Regions from separate parts of the Pseudomonas maumuensis genome, predicted to be linked through region 1. Evidence: riboswitches for the same ligand, from Rfam matches in the RefSeq annotation. Region 1 holds a riboswitch; each other region holds the start of a gene.
The links. Region 1 has a riboswitch for cobalamin ahead of KSS90_RS14705 (CbtB domain-containing protein). Riboswitches for the same ligand answer to the same signal wherever they lie in the genome.
Positions count from the first base shown of each region.

Region 2: linked by a shared signal. The riboswitch ahead of cobO (cob(I)yrinic acid a,c-diamide adenosyltransferase) and the one ahead of KSS90_RS14705 (CbtB domain-containing protein) in region 1 are both predicted to bind cobalamin.
Region 3: linked by a shared signal. The riboswitch ahead of KSS90_RS10710 (TonB-dependent receptor) and the one ahead of KSS90_RS14705 (CbtB domain-containing protein) in region 1 are both predicted to bind cobalamin.

Region 1 covers NZ_CP077077.1:3,306,933-3,311,458, reverse strand. The annotation lists gene cobM (precorrin-4 C(11)-methyltransferase) at 1-292, opposite strand, end outside; gene KSS90_RS14715 (cobalamin biosynthesis protein) at 321-731, opposite strand; gene KSS90_RS14710 (CbtA family protein) at 731-1,420, opposite strand; gene KSS90_RS14705 (CbtB domain-containing protein) at 1,431-1,616, opposite strand; cobalamin riboswitch at 1,716-1,938, opposite strand; cobalamin riboswitch at 2,000-2,196, shown strand; gene cobW (cobalamin biosynthesis protein CobW) at 2,298-3,365, shown strand; gene cobN (cobaltochelatase subunit CobN) at 3,369-4,526, shown strand, end outside.
Region 2 covers NZ_CP077077.1:1,488,888-1,493,413, forward strand. The annotation lists gene hda (DnaA regulatory inactivator Hda) at 1-111, shown strand, start outside; gene KSS90_RS06935 (C40 family peptidase) at 237-872, shown strand; gene KSS90_RS06940 (C40 family peptidase) at 1,018-1,551, shown strand; gene KSS90_RS06945 (hypothetical protein) at 1,593-2,171, opposite strand; cobalamin riboswitch at 2,323-2,540, shown strand; gene cobO (cob(I)yrinic acid a,c-diamide adenosyltransferase) at 2,651-3,262, shown strand; gene KSS90_RS06955 (cobyrinic acid a,c-diamide synthase CobB) at 3,259-4,526, shown strand, end outside.
Region 3 covers NZ_CP077077.1:2,323,708-2,328,233, reverse strand. The annotation lists gene KSS90_RS10720 (GNAT family N-acetyltransferase) at 1-405, shown strand, start outside; gene KSS90_RS10715 (outer membrane beta-barrel protein) at 477-1,223, opposite strand; cobalamin riboswitch at 1,384-1,588, shown strand; gene KSS90_RS10710 (TonB-dependent receptor) at 1,696-3,822, shown strand; gene KSS90_RS10705 (DNA-3-methyladenine glycosylase family protein) at 3,854-4,526, opposite strand, start outside.

The DNA.
Region 1 (4,526 bases):
CACGCAGATGGCGGATCTGTTCGCCGATGGCGCCATACAGACTGGGGTCGCCGCTGTGTACACGGGCGACGTTCTGGCCGTTGGCATGGGCCTGGCGCATGGCCTCGATGATCTGCTCCAGGTGCAGCTCAGCGCTGTTGATCACGGTATGCGCCTGATGACCCTCGAGCACCGCAGCCGGTACCAGCGAGCCTGCGTAGATGATCACCGGGCATTGGTGGATCAGGCGCTGGCCTTTGACCGTGATCAGCTCCGGATCGCCGGGGCCGGCACCGATGAAATAGACCGTCATGGGGGTTCCTTGCAGGTAAAGGGGCGGATTATCCACCCATGGCCAGGGCCAGGGTAGCGCCGCCGAGCCCTTGCCTTGGTACATGCAGGCGCGGCGTGGCGCCTGTGCGCCCGGCCAGGGCCAGGGCCGCGCTTTCGGCGACGCCCCAGCAGCCCGTCTGCGCGTATACGGTCGCCGAGCGCTGGCTGAGCAGGGCCTCGAAGCTCGACAAGTGGCTGCTGTCGAAGCAGATGAATGGCAGCCCGAGCCGCTCGGCCAGCGCTAGCAGGCCCGGTTCGCGCGCCTTGGGTTCGATGCTGGCGATGGCCTTCAGTGCCGACAGAGGCAGGGCGTGGTGGGTCAGGGTCTGGCGCAGCAGCACCGCGAGCGTTTCGACCGGGCAGCCACGGCGGCAACCAAAGCCGGCATACAACGCCGGCTGGGGAGCGAGGTCGCGCATCAGTGCTGGCTGGAGCGGCGGAACAACCAGGCGCTGAGCAGGCCCAAGGCCAGCCAGAACGCGGCGTTGGTCAGCCACGAAGCGATCTTGAACTGGGTCTCCAGCGCTTCGGGGGCCAGGCTTTCATGAACCGCTGGCTGTGGTGCGCCGATCAGATGCGGGATCACCAGCAGGGCGACACCCAGCACCTTGAACAGCCAGTGCTGGGCGAATACCAGCAGCGCCAGGCCGGTGGCGGTGGCGGCGGCGGTGCCGATCCACCAGGTCTGGCGCTGGCCGAGGTCGGCGGCGGCGGTGCCAGGCAGTTCCGGGGGCAGGCCCAGGGTCGGCGCCAGGCAGAACACGGCGAAGCCCGCCAGGCCCCACAGTGCGCCGGTGCTAACGCGACCAGGTTCGCGCAGGCTGTACAAGGCGGCGAGGATCAAGGCGAAACCGACGGCGACCACCAGGTTGCCGCCCGTGGTCGACAGGATGCGTTGCCAGCCATCTTCGGGCGCCCAGGCTTCGGCGCTGTGTTCATGAGGCGCGGCGGCCTCGCCATGTTCGTGGTGTTCGGCGGCGGGGGCGGCGGTTTCATAGGTTTCCGCCTGGAGAATCAGCGGTGCGACCCAGAAGCTTTGCAGCAGGGTCAGCAGCAGAGCGGCGAGCAGGCCGCTGAAGCCAGCGGTGCGAGCGATGCGCGTGATCATGCGGGGGTACTCAGTGGCAAGGGAAGGCGGCGCTGTGGCGGGTGTCGTGGGCGGCGTTGTGTACCGCCTCGATGTGCGAGAAACCGGCGAAGTACACCAGGCACAGGCCCAGCAGGCTGGCGCCGACCGCGACGATCAGTCGCTGGCTGAGGCTTACGGGAGTGGCGATACTGGGTTTGGCATGGGTGATGGGCATGACGCGTTCCTCTGCTGCTTTTGTTGTGGCAACGGGCAGGCGCGACGTCCCGGGCACGACTGACCCAGGTGATACGACAGCGCCCGCCCACCGCGGGGTGTTCTGCAAGCATGTCAGGCCGGTCTCCGGGCTGGCGAGGTGGAGTGGGGCTCCATCGATCAAACGTCACCTTCCCATGCCGCACGACGGGCACAGTGGTCTGGACGCTTCTCTCGCTTACCGTTGCGGGGGCAGCACCGGCCTTGTCGGCCCTGTGAAGGAGGCGCGACGCACCGGTTTCCCGTTTCACCCCCATTGGGGGCACCTGAATGCAATGCGCTAGCAAATCACGGGGCCGGTGCTGCGTCAATCGCCGCGGCGGTTGACCGCCAGGCAGGCACTGCGTAGCCTTGCCGGTTCGAGGTTCCCGGGCGTTGTCCCGGGCTAAGACGGGAACGCGGTACAAGCCGCGGCTGCCCCCGCAACTGTAGGCACTGAAGGGTTCGGCACAGCCACTGCGCACGCGCGGGAAGGCGCCATCCCACTGGCTTTGATGGCCGGCGGTGCAAGCCAGGAGACCTGCCTCGCAACGTTTTCGACTTTCAACCGGGCGGGGTGATCCGGTGGCGAAACAGCCAGGCCGACACGGGCCGTGGCTGTCGTCCTGCATGCCCGCGCCATTGCTGCCAAGGGCATCGCGACATGAAAACACTGGCCAAGCTTCCCGTCACCATCGTTACCGGCTTCCTCGGCTCGGGCAAGACCACCTTGCTGCGCCATATGCTCGACAATGCCCAGGGCCGCCGCATCGCGGTGATCGTCAACGAATTCGGCGAGCTGGGCATCGATGGCGAAATCCTCAAGCAGTGCAGCATCGGCTGCACCGAGGAGGAGGCCAACGGTCGCGTCTACGAGCTGGCCAATGGCTGCCTGTGCTGCACCGTGCAGGAAGAGTTTTTCCCGGTGATGCGCGAACTGGTGGCCCGCCGTGGCGACCTCGACCATATCCTTATCGAAACCAGCGGCCTGGCACTGCCCAAACCCTTGGTGCAGGCTTTCCAGTGGCCGGAGATCCGCAACGCCTGCACCGTCGACGCGGTGATTACCGTGGTCGACAGCCCGGCCGTGGCCACTGGCACCTTTGCCGCCTACCCAGACCAGGTCGATGCCCAGCGCAAGCTCGATCCCAACCTCGATCACGAGTCGCCGCTGCACGAACTGTTCGCCGACCAGTTGGCCAGCGCCGACCTGGTGGTACTGAACAAAGCTGACCTGATCGATGCCGAGGGCCTGGCCAAGGTCCGTGCCGAAGTGGCCGAGGAACTGCCGCCGGCGGTCAAGGTGATCGAGGCCAGCAGTGGTCGCCTGCCGCTGGAGGTGCTGCTGGGCGTGGGCGCCGAGTCCGAGGCGCATATCGATGGTCGCCGCACCCACCACGACAGCCATCACGACGGCGACGATCATGACGACCATGACCACGACGCCTTCGACTCGATCTCCATCGACCTGCCCGAGGCTGACGAGAGCCTGCTGCTCGATGCCTTGACGCAACTGGTCACCGAGTTCGGCATCCTGCGCGCCAAGGGCTTCGCCGCTATTCCCGGCAAGCCGATGCGCCTGCTGATCCAGGGTGTGGGCACCCGCTTCGACAAGCATTTCGACCGTGCATGGCGCAGCGAGGAGCCACGGATCACCCGCCTGGTGCTGATCGGCCAGGACCTGGACGCGACCCAGCTGGAGGCGCGCCTGCGCCAGGCCCTGGGCGCCTGACCCATGCACCTGCTGCGGACCCAGCCCGGCGGCTTCGTGCCGGACGACAGCATCGCCGACCTCGGCCAGACTCCTGCCGAGCTGGTGATCCTCTGCAGCGGTGATTCACACCTGGCGCTGCTCGCCGAAACCGCCGAGCAGTTGCCGGCGGATTTTCCCAGCGTACGCCTGGCCAACCCGATGCAGGTGCAGAACCACGCCTCGGTCGACCTGTATGTCGACCAGGTGCTGCGCCATGCCAAGGTGATCCTGGTGTCGCTGCATGGCGGCGTCGGTTATTGGCGCTACGGTGTCGAACAACTGGTCGAGCTGGCGGCACGGGGCGTGCAACTGATCCTGGTGCCCGGCGACGACCGCCCCGACCCGGAGCTGACCGGGCTGGGCACGGTACGCGGCGAACAGGCCGAGCGCCTCTGGCATTACCTGCGCCAGGGCGGCAAGGCCAATGCACTGAACCTGTTCAACTGCCTGGCCAGCCAGTGGCTGGGGCGCGCCTACCCCTGGGACGAGCCGCAGCCATTGCCGCGCACGGTGGTCTATCACCCGGCCAAGGCCAGCGCACGGCTCGAGGACTGGTACGCCGAGTGGCATCCGGAGTATCCGGTGGCGCCGCTGTTGTTCTACCGCTCCCACCTGCAGGCAGCCAACACCGCGTTCATCGATGTGTTCTGCCAGCGCCTGCAGGCTTGCGGCTTGAATCCGTTACCGATCGCCGTGGCCAGCCTCAAGGAGCGCGCCTGCCTGGACCAGGTCGAGGCTTGGCTCGACGAAGTGCAGGCGGAGGTGGTGATCAACACCACCGGCTTCGCCCTGTCCAGCCCCGAACAGCCCAATCTGCGTCCGCTGCGTCGCGACGTGCCGGTGTTGCAGGCGATCTGCGCCCAGGACAACCAGCCCGGCTGGGAGCAGAGCGAGCAGGGCCTCGGCGCCCGCGACCTGGCGATGCACATCGCCTTGCCCGAGCTGGACGGGCGCATCATCACCCGACCGGTGAGCTTCAAGGACCTGGCCTGGCGCAGCGAGCGCAGCCAGTCCGACGTGGTCTGCTACCGCGCTCACCCCGAACGCATGGATTTCGTCGCTGAACTGGCGCGGCGCTGGGTGACACTGGCGCGCCTGGACAACCAGGAGAAGCGCGTGGCCCTGGTGCTGGCCAACTAC
Region 2 (4,526 bases), 1.8 Mb from region 1:
ACGCGCAGCATGAGCGCGCTGTTCGACCTGCTCGAGCGCCTCGACCAGGCGTCGTTGCAAGCCCAGCGCAAGTTGACCATTCCGTTCCTCAAGGAAACCCTCGGCTGGTAGCGCCGAAAACACGGCGCCAGAGCGTCGAATCGGAAAAGTCACATGTTTTTCGATAAAATTTGCAAATGGGTCCGATAGAAGGCATAGTTTCCCCCTTCTAAAGGACTACAGACACGGTCGTGCCCATGCTGAAGCGCTTCGCACCCCTCGTGCCACTTGCACTTGTCACCCTTCTTTACGGCTGTGCCTCCACCGGCCCGGTCAGCACCTCGCAGGATCAACGCATGGCCGCCGAGCAATCGGTCAAGGCCAAGGCTTCCACTTCTTCCGTATTCACCGAGGAAGAGCTGGCTAGCGAAGATGACCTCGAGGCCTTCTCCAGCAACAGCAAACCGTACCAGTTGCCCGTGCTGGCCGACAGCATTCTCGAGCGCGGCATGGCACTGATCGGTACCCGCTACCGCTTTGGTGGCACTTCCGAGAAATCCGGTTTCGACTGCAGCGGTTTCATCGGCTATCTGTTCCGCGAAGAAGCTGGCATGAACCTGCCGCGTTCGACCCGCGAGATGATCAACGTCGACGCCCCCAAGGTCGCACGCAACAAACTTAAGCCGGGCGACCTGCTGTTCTTCAGCACCAATGGTCGTGGCCGGGTCAGCCATGCTGGCATCTACCTGGGTGACAACCAGTTCATCCACTCCAGCAGCCGCCGCAGCGGTGGTGTGCGCATCGACAGTCTGGGCGACCGCTACTGGAGCAAGACCTTCATCGAGGCCAAACGTGCGCTCGCCATGGCGCCGACCACGATCTCGCGCAATTGAATTGATATCAAAATGCTGTACCCTGCCACGGCGGCGTAGCTGAAAAGCTCGCCGCCGTGCGCATTTACAGAAAGCGTCTAATCTAAATTCTCAACTCTTTTTACCTTCGGCCATGGCCGGGGCTTCCCGACAGGACGTTTACATCATGGCGATGTTGGCGCGCTTCGCATTCCTCTCCCTCGTGGCCCTGCTTGCGGCGTGTTCCAGCCGGGCGCCTGCTCCGGCGCCGATGGCCAAAGCCCCGGTGGCGTTCAATCCTGCGCCGTCTTCTCCCGCAGCGGAGGATGTGCTGTTCCGCGCCATCGGCCTGGTGGGTACGCCCTATCGCTGGGGTGGCAACACGCCGGACGCCGGTTTTGATTGCAGTGGCCTGATTGGCTACGTGTACCGTGACGCCGCCGGTATCAGTCTGCCACGCACCACCCGCGACATGATCGTGATGCGTGCGCCGAACGTGGATATCAATGCGCTGCAGTCCGGCGACCTGGTGTTCTTCGCCACCAGTGGCGGCTCGCAGGTCAGCCATGCCGGGATCTACGTGGGTGAGGGGCGCTTCGTGCATGCGCCGTCCGCTGGCGGTACCGTACGCCTCGACTACCTGTCCAACAGCTATTGGGCCAAGGCTTATCTGCAGGCCAAGCGGGTGATCCCGCCGGGGCACCTGGCCCAAAATCCTTGACGGCGAGTGCCGTGCTCCCTGGCCTGCCTTTGGGTCAGGGTTCAGCCTTGCTTGAGCAGTAACGCCACCCCGGGGAAGTATTGTCCCAGTTCGTTGTGCAGCTTGCGGTAGGCATAAGGGAAGTACCAAGCAATCGCGCAGGCGGTGTGCTTCTGCAGGTCATCGACCAGGTCCTGCAACTCCTCTGGGCTGGCGTGCTGGCCAGCCTTCCACGGAGTGACGAACAGCGCCCCGGCCTTGAGTTGGCTGGCGTAGACGATTGCCCTGGCCTGATTGGCGGTTTCCTGCAGTGCCGGTGCCAGGTCCAGGCGAGCGATCCGCGGCCAGCGCTGGCTGCTGTGCAGGTGGATCGACTCCTCTGCGCTGCTGATGACCAGGTCGCCACGGGCCTCGCGCTCGCCTTCGTCACGTTGCTTCTTGCTTGTGTATTGCTCTAGTGCCGCCAACTCGGCCTGCCAGGCGGCCGCCGCGAGCAGCCCGGTGTTGGCGGCTGCGCCGTGCCAGTAAGGCGCTTCGTTGTCGCCCTGAAACTGGTTCAAGCGGTCGATGCAGTCGATCCAGCGTTCCAGGGCCGGACGCAGGAACTCCAGGCGCGGGTTGTTGATGATCAGGCCTTGCATACTGCGCTCTCCTTGCGATTGTGATCGAGGTCAGTTGAAATGGTGGCTATTTGATATCACTGCTTTGAGTGTGGCACAAGCTGGCGGATCGGCCATTGATCCGGGCCAGATCGGCCCTCGTTCGATTGACGCTCCCGGTGCAACCCTCTAACCTTCGCGGCGTGTTTCAGGTGCCCGGCGAACCGCGGTTCGGCAGGGTGAAACTGGGAAGCCGGTGGGCGCCAGCAGGCGCGAACCCGGCGCTGCCCCCGCAACGGTAGGTGAGTAGAAGACGGCGCATGGCCACTGGGTGCATCCACCTGGGAAGGCGCGCGGTCCGGGCATGTCCCGCTCACGAGCCCGGAGACCGGCCTGTCACTGCCAACGGCATCACGGAGGGTGATGCGCGGTGCGATGTGGCCTGCGCCACGGCCCCTGCGCGTTCTCCGTCTGCCCGCCTTTTCCCTGTCGCCCGCCGCGACAGTCAGCGGAGACCCCTGATGAGCGAATCCACCGAACGCGACGAACGTCACCTGGCGCGCATGCTGCGCAAGAAGGCGATCATCGACGAGCGCATCGCCAATTCCCCCAACGAGTGCGGCCTGCTGCTGGTACTGACCGGCAATGGCAAGGGTAAGAGCAGTTCGGCCTTCGGCATGCTCGCCCGGGCCCTGGGCCATGGCATGCAATGCGGCGTGGTGCAGTTCATCAAGGGCCGCAACAGCACCGGCGAAGAGTTGTTCTTCCGCCGCTTCCCCGAGCAGGTGCGCTATCACGTGATGGGCGAGGGCTTCACCTGGGAGACCCAGGACCGCCAACGCGACATCGCCGCTGCCGAAGCGGCCTGGGCGGTATCGCGCCAGTTGCTGCAGGATCCGTCGATTCAGTTCGTCGTGCTCGACGAACTGAACATCGCCCTCAAGCATGGCTACCTTGATCTCGACCAGGTGCTCTCGGACATCCAGGCCCGCCCGCCGATGCAACACGTGGTAGTCACTGGTCGCGCGGCCAAGCCGGAAATGATCGAACTGGCCGACACCGTCACCGAGATGGGCATGCTCAAGCATGCCTTCCAGGCCGGTATCCGCGCACAGAAGGGCGTCGAGCTGTGAGTGACTCGCGCCAATGCCCCGCCGTGCTGATCGCGGCCCCGGCCTCGGGCCAGGGCAAGACCACGGTCACCGCCGCCCTGGCCCGCCTGCATCACAACCTTGGGCGCAAGGTGCGGGTGTTCAAGTGTGGGCCTGACTTTCTCGACCCGATGATCCTCGAGCGTGCCAGTGGCGCGCCGGTCTACCAGTTGGACCTGTGGATGATCGGTGCCGAGGAGAGTCGTCGCCTGCTGTGGGACGCGGCGGGCGAGGCCGACCTGATCCTGATCGAAGGCGTGATGGGGTTGTTCGATGGCACGCCGTCGAGCGCCGACCTGGCCCGCCATTTCGGCGTGCCGGTGCTGGCGGTGATCGATGGCACGGCCATGGCCCAGACCTTCGGCGCCCTGGCCCTGGGCCTGGCGCGTTACCAGCCCGACCTGCCGTTCGCCGGGGTGCTGGCCAACCGTGTTGGCAGCTTGCGTCATGCGCAACTGCTCGAAGGCAGCCTCACCGAAGGCCTGCGCTGGTACGGCGGGTTGTCCCGCGAGCGTGGCATCGAGCTGCCCAGTCGCCACCTCGGCCTGGTCCAGGCCAGTGAACTGAACGACCTGGATGCGCGTTTGGATGCCGCCGCCGAAGCGCTGGGTGCCAGCTGCGATGCCGCATTGCCGCCACCGGTCGGTTTTGCCCGACCTGAGCCACTGGGCGTGACCACGCCGCTTGCCGGGGTGCGCATCGGGGTGGCCAATGACGAAGCCTTCGCCTTCACCTATGGCGCCAACCTGGATCTGCTGCGCAACCTCGGCGCGCAGCTCGAATTCTTCTCGCCGTTGCATGATCGGGAGTTGCCTGATGTAGACAGCCTGTACCTGCCAGGCGGCTACCCCGAGTTGCACCATCAGGCCCTGGCCGCCAACGCGCCGATGCTGGAGGCGATCCGTGGCCACCACGCCAAGGGCAAGCCGCTGCTGGCCGAATGTGGCGGCATGCTCTACCTGCTCGACGCGCTGACCGATGTGGCCGGTGTGCGTGCGCCGCTGGCAGGCCTGCTGCCGGGCGAGGCGACCATGCAAAAGCGCCTGGCGGCCCTGGCCCTGCAGGCTGTCGAGTTGCCCGAAGGCACTCTGCGCGGCCACACCTATCACCATTCGCTGACCAGCACCGAGCTGGAACCGATTGCCCGGGGCCTGAGCCCCAACGGCGGACGCGGCAACGAGGCGGTCTACCGCCTGGGGCGGCTGACCGCTTCCTACATACACTTCTATTTTCCGTCCAATCCCGA
Region 3 (4,526 bases), 980 kb from region 1:
GCAGACGGCGAACTACTCGGTTCCTACTTCCTCAAGGCCAACGCCGCCGGCCCTGGCGGGCACGTGGGCAACTGCGGCTACATGGTGTGCGAGAACGCCCGTGGCCGCGGCGTGGCCAGGCTGATGTGCGAGCATTCGCAGAAGCTCGCTCGCCAGGAAGGCTTCCTGGCCCTGCAGTTCAATTCGGTGGTGGCGACCAACGAAGTGGCCGTGGCGCTGTGGCACAAGCTCGGCTTCGAGACTGTCGGACGCCTGCCCAAGGCCTACCGCCATGGTGAGCTGGGCCTGGTCGATTGCCTGGTGATGTACAAGTGGCTGGCCGACGAGCCGGTGGTGGAGAAACCGCCGCTGTTGATCGGGCGCAAGAACATCGAGGCGCGGGTGTCGCGTCGACGCGGGCGCTGAATGCCGTTGCGGGGCAAGCCCCTCGGCTGGAGGGGGTTGCCCTGCTACAGCGCAGGCGCGGGTTCAGCCGATCAGAACGCCAACCCCACCTTCACCCCGAACTCATCGCGCTTGAGCTTGGTGTTGTCCGCCACCGGGGTATCCTCGTCCAGCTTGTACTCGGTGCGGGTGTAGTACGCCCCCACCTGCACCGGCATGCCGCCCCGCTGGTTCATCAGCAGCGTGACTTCCGCATACGGGTTTGTGCGGTCCTTCATGTCGACACTGTCACTGCCAAAGTCATCGACCTTGAGCCGCGCACGGCCGTCGATGGTGTGGCGCGCGCCCACCTCCACGCGCAGGGTCGAGGCATCGAACTGATGGTTGTAGCCCAGCGCCGCCTTGGCGAACGGCGACTTGTAGGTCAGCCGCGTGTCGAGGTCGTTGATCTCGGGCTCGAAGCGGGTCCAGCTGTAGCCGCCGCCCACGCTCAGGTCAACGAAGTTGCGCGCGTCCAGCGCGGCGCGCCAGCCCAGGTCAAGGTCGGCCTGGGCCTCCTTGAGCTTGTTGTCGTTCTTCTTGCCGTACTTGGCCTCGGCACCGATCTGGTAGATGAAACCGGACTCGGCGGTCATCTTGTTGCCGAAGGTAGCGAACACGCCACCCTGGCCCATGTGTTCCTTGTCCGACTCGCTACCGCCTTCGAACTTGAACTTGTCGTAGGAACCCAGCAGACCGAGGGTGAACAGCGGATCGGTGCTCGGTGCCGCCGTGGCGGCCAGGGGAGCACCAACCAGGGCCAGCAGGCAGGCGTGACGCAGCAGGTTACGGGTAGACATTCGCAACAGTCTCCATGACGTGAATGAATGGTGAACGAGCGGTTCGAGACGACGCCCGCCGCAAAAGTTCGAAAAAAAATCGCCAAACACGTCTAAACCGCCATTGCGCCACGGATCTCCCGCCCATTCGAACGATTGACGCCCTGCCCGTTCGGTGGTCTGATGCGCGCCAGTTTCAGGTGCCCTGCGCCGCCGCGCGCAGGGTGAAACGGGAAGCCGGTGAGTCGTTGCCACGACAAGTCCGGCGCTGCCCCCGCAACGGTAAGCGAGCGAACCCTTCGACAGGCCACTGTGCGCAAGCATGGGAAGGTGAAGGCTTCATGCCCCTCGCAAGCCCGGAGACCGGCCTGAGGCTTCACTTGGCAACCCGCGGTGGGCGGGCGCAGGCCGGTATTCGCGTGCGCGTCTGCGCGCGCTTCGCCGTTGCGTGTTTTCCACCGGGATCCATTCTTTCCTGCAGCAGTGGAACGACATGTCCCGATTCAACAAGCTTCACTCCCTGGCGGCCTGCCTGGCCGTATCCCTGCCGGCGCTGGCCGATGATCATGCCGTGGCGCCCCTCACCCTGCCCTCCACGGCGATCACCGACACCCGCGAGCCGCAGGCTATCGACCTGGCCACCCCGACCCCGGCCGGCTCGCGCCTGAACCTCAGCGCCCTGGACACCCCGGCCAGCACCAGCAGCCTGACCGAAGCGCAGATCCAGCAGCGCAACAACCTGACCGTGCAGGACGCCGTGACCCGCTCGCCGGGCATCACCTTCATCGGCACGCCGGGCGACGGCGGCACCGGTCTGTCGGCCCGAGGCTTCACCGGCCAGAGCTCGGTGATGACGCTGTTCGACGGCTCGCGCCTGTATGCCGGCGCCGGCACCCTCACCTTCCCGGTCGATCCGTGGATGGTCGAGCGCATCGACGTGATCCGCGGCCCGGCCTCGGTGCTGTATGGCGAAGGCGCCACGGGCGCGGTGGTCAACGTGGTGCCGAAGAAACCGTTCGCCGGCGACATCCGCAACCACCTGCGCCTGGGCTATGGCTCCTGGGACCGCCAGCAACTGGGCCTGGACAGCGGCGGCAGCCTCAGCGAGCGCCTGAGCTACCGCGTCACTCTCAACCAGCAGGCGGGTAACGGCTGGGTCGATCGCACCGATTCGCGCAGCCTGGCCCTCAGCGCCGCACTGCGCTTCGACGCCAGCGACGACCTGAGCTTCACCCTCTCCCACGAACGCGGCGACGCGCAGCCGGCCAACTACTACGGCACCCCGCTGATCGACGGCCATTTGCGCCGCAGCGTGCGCGACAAGAACTACAACGTCAGCAACGACGTGCAGCGCTACCACGACGAGTGGACGCGCCTGACCAGCGACTGGACCCTGAGCGACAGCCTCAGCGCCCGCAACGAGCTGTACTACATCAAGAGCCGCCGGCACTGGCGCAACGCCGAGTCGTACGCCTGGGACGCCACCAGCGCGGTGGTCCAGCGAGGCAGCTTCCTGGAGATCAGGCACAACCAGGAACAACTCGGCGACCGCCAGAGCTTCAGCCTCGACCATGCGCTGTTCGGCCTGGCCAGCAAGACCGTGGTCGGCGTCGAGTACAACAAGATTCGCTTCAACGTCGACAGCAACTCGCCCTACCGTGATGGCGGCACTGACCCGCTCGATCCGTGGCAGCCGGCGCCTGGAGGCTTCCACAGCCTCAGCCCGACCCGAGCGCAGACGCTGTCCAAGGTCGACACCTTCGCCCTGTTCGCGGAAAACCGTACCCAGTTGACCGAGCGCCTGGCGCTGGTCACCGGCGTGCGCCGCGACCAGAACCACATCGACCGCAACGACCTGGTCAACGACACCCGCAGCGACCGCAGCCTGCGCGGCGGCAACTGGCGCGCCGGGCTGGTGTACGCGCTCAGCGACGACCTGTCGCTGTACGGGCAATACTCCACCAGCGAGGACGGCGTCGGCGACTTGCTCACCCAGCGCCCGAACAAGCGCCTGGACCTGACCGAGGCCAGGCAGACCGAGATCGGCCTCAAGCAGCGTTTCTGGGATGCGCGGGGCGAATGGACGCTGGCGGCCTATCACATCGTCAAGCGGAAGCTGCCGGTGTACAACCCGGTCACCCACGACAGCCAGCAGGCCGGCCAGCAGACCTCCGATGGCCTGGAGGCCAGCCTGGAGCTGGCGCTGGGCAAGCAGTGGCAGCTGTCGGCCAACGCGGCACTGGTGCGGGCCAAGTACGATGACTTCCTCGAGGAAGGCAACGATGGCTCGGTCCACGACCGCGCCGGCAACCGCCCCCAGGATGTGCCGCGGCGCACCGCCAACCTATGGCTGAGCAAGGGCTTCGGCCAGGCCCTGGACGCGGGCATCGGCCTGCGTTACGTAGGCGAACGCTACAGCAGTGCCGCCAACGATCAGCAGGTGCCGGGCTACACCGTGGTCGATGCCAACCTCGGCTGGCAGGTGCTGCCCGACGTACGCCTGGGCCTGCAGTTGAACAACCTGTTCGACCGCCAGTATGCCCAGTCGAGCTACAGCGGCGAGCAATGGCTGCTGGGGGCGCCACGTTCGTACTTCGCCACCCTCGACTACACCTTCTGAAGCATCGCGCCATCGGGGCCGCAGGATGCGATCAGCGCACGCTGCCCGGCCCCGCTTGCCAGGCGCGCAGCACCGCATAGCCACGCCAGGGCCGCCAGGCCTGCGCGGCTTGCGTTGCAGCGTTGGCGCCGCTCACTCCCAGGGCTTTTTGCAGTGCCACGTCGCCCGCCGGAAAGGCATCGGGCCAGCGCAGCGCGCGCAAGGCAATGTACTGCGCGGTCCAGTCGCCGATGCCCGGCAGGGTACGCAACCGGGCACAGGTGGCCGCGACGTCGACACCAGGGCTCAGGATCAGGCCGCCCACCAGCACTGCTTCGGCCAAGGCCTTGAGCGCCGCCTGGCGCTGGCGCGTGATGCCCAGTCGGCCTAGCTCGTCACCACTGGCCGCGATCAGCGCGGCGGGTGCGGGGAACAGGCGATCCAGGCTGGGGAAAGGCGTTGCGATGGGTTGCCCGAAGGCCGCGACCAGGCGAGCGCCCAGTGTGCGCGCAGCGGCCACGGTGATCTGCTGGCCCAGCACGGCGCGCACGGCCAACTCGAAACCATCCACCGTCCCCGGAACTCGCAGGCCCGCACCCGAAGGGAACGCACTGTGCAGCACGGCGTCGATGGCGAGCGGGTCGGCATCCAGGTCGAACGCGGCGCGCACGTGGTTGATCAGCGTGGGCAGGACGCCCGCCAGCGAATCGCTGATCCTCACCCGC